2 regions of the Clostridium sp. CTA-17 genome follow, and region 2 is predicted to be linked to the other one. Evidence: riboswitches for the same ligand, from Rfam matches in the RefSeq annotation. Region 2 holds a riboswitch; the other holds the start of a gene.
The links. A riboswitch is a leader RNA that binds a small molecule or an ion and turns the genes downstream of it on or off. The one in region 2 is predicted to bind FMN.
Positions count from the first base shown of each region.

Region 1: another riboswitch for FMN. It lies ahead of ACYUCG_RS09245 (ECF transporter S component); the one in region 2 lies ahead of ribD (bifunctional diaminohydroxyphosphoribosylaminopyrimidine deaminase/5-amino-6-(5-phosphoribosylamino)uracil reductase RibD).

Region 1 is NZ_BAAABF010000004.1:243,108-246,301, reverse strand. It holds gene tex (RNA-binding transcriptional accessory protein Tex) at 1-1,582, shown strand, start outside; FMN riboswitch at 1,685-1,802, shown strand; gene ACYUCG_RS09245 (ECF transporter S component) at 1,929-2,525, shown strand; gene rimI (ribosomal protein S18-alanine N-acetyltransferase) at 2,841-3,194, opposite strand, start outside.
Region 2 is NZ_BAAABF010000005.1:166,277-169,470, forward strand. It holds gene ACYUCG_RS10365 (peptidoglycan recognition protein family protein) at 1-561, shown strand, start outside; FMN riboswitch at 650-765, shown strand; gene ribD (bifunctional diaminohydroxyphosphoribosylaminopyrimidine deaminase/5-amino-6-(5-phosphoribosylamino)uracil reductase RibD) at 1,127-2,224, shown strand; gene ACYUCG_RS10375 (riboflavin synthase) at 2,246-2,899, shown strand; gene ACYUCG_RS10380 (bifunctional 3,4-dihydroxy-2-butanone-4-phosphate synthase/GTP cyclohydrolase II) at 3,052-3,194, shown strand, end outside.

The DNA.
Region 1 (3,194 bases), on a different contig from region 2:
CAGTGAAGAACAAACACCTTATGAAATGTATTATGATTATAAGGAACCTGTTAGAACAATTCCATCTCATAGAATATTAGCTATAAATAGAGGAGAAAAAGAAAAAATTCTTTCTGTTAAAGTAACTTGTAATGATGATAAAATTATAGATTATTTAAATAAAAAAGTTTTAAAGGGAAATAAAATTACTGATAAGTATTTAGAAGAAAGCATAAAGGATTCCTTTAAAAGACTTATATATCCTTCAATAGAAAGGGAAATAAGAAGTGAATTAACCTCTAAGGGGGAAGAGGGCGCTATTGATATATTTAAGGCTAATTTAAAAGCTCTCTTAATGCAAGCACCTATTAAGGGGAAAGTTGTAATGGGCTTTGACCCTGGCTTTAGAACTGGATGTAAGGTTGCAATCTTAGATGAAACAGGAAAATTTGTTGAGAATACAACTGTTTATCCAACAGCTCCTCAAAATAGAATTGATGAAACAATAAGTACACTTAAAAAACTTATTAAAAAACATGGAGTTCAAGTTATTTCTTTAGGAAATGGAACAGCTTCAAGAGAATCAGAAGAAGTAATTGCAAAGATGCTTAAGGAAATAAAAGATGAAACAGGAAAAGAGTTATTCTATGTTATAGTTTCTGAGGCAGGAGCTTCTGTTTATTCAGCATCAGAACTTGCAAATAAGGAATATCCAGACTTAGATGTAACTGTAAGAGGAGCAATTTCTATAGGAAGAAGACTTCAAGATCCATTAGCTGAGCTTGTTAAAATAGATCCTAAGGCTATAGGAGTAGGACAATATCAACATGATGTAACTCAGAAAAAACTTGATGAATCCTTAGCAGGGATAGTTGAGGATTGTGTTAATAATGTAGGAGTAGATTTAAATATAGCAACTCCATCACTATTAAGTTATATTTCAGGTATAAATGCTTCAATAGCTAAAAATATTGTTGATTATAGAGAAGAAAATGGTAAGTTTAAAAGTAGAAAAGAGCTTTTAAAAGTTAAAAGATTAGGACAAAAAGCTTATGAACAATGTGCAGGATTCTTAAGAGTTATGGAAAGCAAAGAAGCTTTAGATAATACTTCAGTTCATCCAGAGTCATATGGGGTAGCTAAGGAACTTATAAAAACTTTAGGATATACAGAAGAAGATTTAAAAAATAGCAAATTAGTAGATATAGATGAGAGAGTAAAAGCAAAAGGAATTTCTAACTTAGCAAAAGAATTAGAAGTTGGAGAACCAACACTTAATGATATTATAAAGGAAATTAAAAAGCCTGGAAGAGATCCAAGAGAGGAATTACCTAAACCAATATTTAAGTCTGGCGTAATAGAAATGAAAGATTTAAAACCAGGTATGATTTTAATGGGGACAGTTAGAAATGTATCTGATTTTGGTGCTTTTGTAGATATTGGAGTTCACCAAGATGGATTAGTTCATAAGAGCCAAATGGCAGATAGATTTGTTAAACATCCACTTGATATAGTTAAGGTTGGAGATGTAGTAGAAGTTAGAATATTAGATGTTGATTTAAAAAGAAAGAGAATTTCATTATCAATGAAAAAAGAAGGTTAAGTTAGAAAATTAATTAAAATAAGTGAAAATTTTAGTAGATAAAAATATTTAATATATTGAAATTTATATAAAAAAGAGTTAAAATTATAACAAATAAAATAAAAAAGTCTTCAGGGCGGGGTGTAAGTCCCCACCGGCGGTAAAGCCCGCGAGCTAGTTTTTAGCATGATTCGGTGAAATTCCGAGGCCGACAGTATAGTCTGGATGAAAGAAGATGAGTGTTTAATGATTTAAATTCTGAATTTATATGCCCTGATATAAGTATATGTATCAGGGCTTTTTTATTTGAAAAAAATCATTAAAGACTTAATAGCCCCAGAGGAAGTAACTTTTGGGAGGGGACAAAATGAAAACAAAAACCTTAAACACAAACAGATTCATTAAATTATCACTTTTATCTGCAATTGCAGTAATACTTATGTATATTGACTTTCCAGTAATACCTATATTCCCATGGCTTAAGATTGATTTAAGCGATGTGCCTGTACTTATGGGAGCCTTTGCTTTTGGTCCATTAGCAGGGGTAATAATAGAACTTATGAAAAATTTATTAATATTAATAGTAAAGGGAACTGGAACAGGATTTGTAGGTGAGCTTGCTAACTTTTTAGTTGGAGTGGCTTTAGTATGGCCAGCAGCTTTAGTTTATAATAAAAATAAAACTAAGAAAACTGCTATTTTAGGAATGGTACTAGGAGTTTTATGTATAGAAGTGGTAGGAATATTAGCTAATGTTTATTTATTGCTTCCAGCATACGGTATGGCTATGTCAAAAACAGAGTTAATGCAATATGTAACAGTTGGATTAATTCCATTTAACGGAATAAAATCTATATTGGTTTGTGGAATAACATATGCTTTATATAAAAAGGTTTCTGTATCAATATTTAAGGTTGAACCTATGCTAGATAAACCAAAACAAATGAAAGAAAATTTAGGATAATAGAAAGGGACTATATCAAAATGATATAGTCCCTATTAAAGGATATGTATTAAAATAACTTTTATAAAACTTACAAATATATTCTGAGAATTACTAGATTTCGCTAAGAATTTATAATTATTACTCCGAAGATATTACTAAAACTTCGAAACTTGCTTCGCTTCGAACAGTCTCAGTTTTTTAACGTAATATCTTCTGCGTAATAATTTAAACTCTAAAGCTTATCTAGATATTCTCTTCATAATATTTGTAAGCTTTTTTATTGTATTTTAATAAAGCTCTAATATAAAAATAAATACTAATAAAAAATATATGCTAAATATCATGTCTCCACATTATTATGGCATTTTCTTTTGGATTATTGTAGAAGTTTTTTCTTATCCCTTCTTCTTTAAATCCATGTTTTTTATAAAGGGATTGAGCAGGAATATTAGACTCTCTAACTTCTAATGTAAGGGAATTTATATTATTTTCTTTACATAAAGTAATTAGATTATCTATTAAAAGATTTCCAACTCCTTGTTTTCTATATTCAGGATGTACTGCTACGTTAGTTATATCTCCCTCATGAAAAACAATCCACATTCCAACAAAGCCAATAACCTTGTCTCCATGTAAAGCAACAAGATATTTTGCTAGTTTATTAGAAAGTTCTTTTTCTATAGAATC
Region 2 (3,194 bases):
ATTTTCTTTGTTTTTTCTAAAATTAATAAAGATGAGAGTTATAGAGATGCTTATAAAAAGAATATTTCAAGTAGAGAGTTAGAAAAAATGAGACAGGAATTAGATATAAAGGAAGTTGATTATAAATGGGGAAGTGGGCTTAAAAAGGGGAATTCACCTAAAAGATTAATTATTCATCATTCAGCAACGGATTCACCAGAAACTCCAGAAGATATTCATAAGTTTCATTTAGATAATGGATGGAGTGGAATAGGCTATCATTTTTATATAAGAGAGGATGGGACAATTTATAAAGGTAGAGATGAAAATGTAATAGGAGCCCATGCGAAAAATGCAAATTATAATACCTTAGGAATATGCATTGAAGGAAACTTTGAAAAAGAGGGTTTAAATGAAGCACAAAAAAATTCACTTGTTAGATTAGGAACTTATTTAAGCTTAAAATATCCAATAAAAGATATACTTCCACACAGGGAAGTTGTGGATACTTTATGTCCAGGCAAACTTTTTCCAATGGATAATATAAAAAGTAGCATTATTGAGGAAATAAAGAATATGTGATGATTATATAGTGAGAATTAGATTTTATAAACTTAATACTGAATTGACATGAAAAAGTTTAAATGGTAATTTATAGATATAATTTAATAAAATTCTTCAGGGCAGGGTGAAATTCCCTACCGGCGGTAAAGCCCGCGAGCTAGTTTAGCATGATTCGGTGAAACTCCGAGGCCGACAGTAAAGTCTGGATGAAAGAAGAATATCTAATAAGTTATCTTTTTATTATGTTTTATATGCATATTAAATGGAGTGTTGTGCTTTAGAATCTTTAGCTCTGAACATTTTTTTGTTCAGAGCTTTACTTTTTATACTATTTATATCTGTATCAATTATTTTGAATTGGTTAAAATTTTTATTTTTAGAAATATATTTAAAGGATTTATTTAAATCAGTTTAAAATTTTATTAAGACTAATATTCTTAGATATATTAATTAAAATTTTAAGATTCTATTTAAATAACTTCAATTACTTGGATAACTAATAAAAGCCCTGAGTTTAAATTTACTCAGGGCTTTTATTTTTTATTAGGTACTTCTAAAGAAGAATTTGGAAGGAGAGGATAACTTGGATGAATTTTTTATGAAAAAAGCTTTGGAATTAGCTAGAAAAGGAGAGGGATATGTAAATCCAAACCCTTTGGTAGGAGCTGTTATTGTTAAGGGTGGAGAAATAATAGGACAAGGATATCATGAGTTTTTTGGAGGAAATCATGCTGAAATTAATGCTATTAATAGTTCTATTAAATCTACTGAGGGAGCAACAATATATGTTACATTAGAACCTTGTTGTCACTATGGTAAAACTCCTCCATGTGTAGAAGCCATAATTAAAAATAAATTTAAGAGAGTAGTAGTTGGAACCTTAGACCCAAATCCTTTGGTATCAGGAAAGAGTATTAAAATTTTAAGAGAGTCAGGAATAGAAGTTAAGGTAGGAGTTTTAGAAAAGGAATGTATTAGATTAAATGAGATATTTAATTTTTATATTAAGGAGAACAGACCTTTTATTGCACTTAAATGGGCAATGACCTTAGATGGAAAAATAGCAACTAAGGATTTTAAATCAAAATGGATAACTAATAAAAAGTCAAGAGAGTTTGTTCATTCCTTAAGAAATAAATATAGTTCAATAATGGTTGGAATAAACACTGTTTTAAAGGATAATCCAGATTTAAGATGTAGGCTTAATAAAAATAAAGAGTTAGAAAGAAAGCATTTTAGGATAGTACTTGATAGTAAATTAAGAATTCCTTTAGATTCAGAAATATTAAAAAATCAAAGTGAGTCAAAAACCTTAATTTTTACAACAAATAAAAAGGATAAGATAAAAAATGAAAAATTAAAAGATAAAGGTATAGAGGTAATAGAAGTAAATTTAGATGAAGGAAAAATTAATATTAATCAGGTTTTAGAGTGTTTAAAAGAAAAAAATATTGATTCAGTTCTTATTGAAGGAGGAGGAATTTTAAATTTTACTTTTTTAGAAAATAAAAAAGTAAATAAGATATATGCCTTTGTTTCACCAAAAGTTTTTGGAGGAAAAAATGCTATTACTCCCGTTGAAGGGGAAGGAATAAGAAATGTTTTAGATGCCTTTGAATTTCCTGAAGTAAATTTGAAGACCTTTCATAATGATATTTTAATTGAATGTAGCCTTAGTTAATAGAAAAAGGAAGTGAATAATATGTTTACTGGTATTGTAGAAGAAATAGGAGAAGTTATAAGCATAGATAAAAATGAAAAATCATCTTTACTGAAAATAAGAGCTAATAAGGTCTTAGAGGACACAAAGATAGGTGATAGTATATCAACAAATGGAGTTTGCTTAACTATAACAACTAAGGGAAAAGATTATTTTACTGCATATGTTATGGGAGAAACCTTAAGAAAAAGTAATCTTGGAAATTTAAAAAAATCAAGTAATGTGAACTTAGAAAGAGCCATGAGTATTAATGGCAGATTTAATGGACATATAGTAACTGGCCATATTGATTCCACTGGAGAAATAATTTCTTTTAAAGATGAGGGGGAAGCAATATGGGTAGAAATTAAAGTTTCATATGAGTTAAGCAAATATATAGTTTATAAAGGCTCTATAGCTATTGATGGAATAAGTTTAACTATTGCAGAGGTTAAAGGGGAAAGTTTTAAAGTTTCAGTAATTCCTCATAGCCAGGAAGAGACAACATTAACTAAAAGAAAAATTGGTGATTTAGTAAATATAGAATGTGACTCTATTGGTAAGTATGTTGAAAAGCTTTTAGGATTTAATAAAGACAATAGAAAGAAAAAGTCTGTTTTAACAGAAGAGTTTTTAACTATTAATGGGTTTATTTAAATTGTATTTTAAAATTTAATATTTATTTTAATATATTGTTTTAGATCAAGTTTGATTTTACAAAGTAGATATATCAGTTACCAAAAAACAATATCTAATAATTTTAAAAATTCTTGAAAGGTGGTGTTGGGGATTTTTATCTCCTGAAAAATATGAAGAAGTTTAATTTAATAGAAGAGGCAATAGAAGATATAAAAAATGGGAAAATGGTTATTGTTATTGATGATGAGGGAAGAGAAAATGAGGGGGATCTAGTTATGGCTGGAGAACTTGTTACTGGAGAAAAGATAAATTT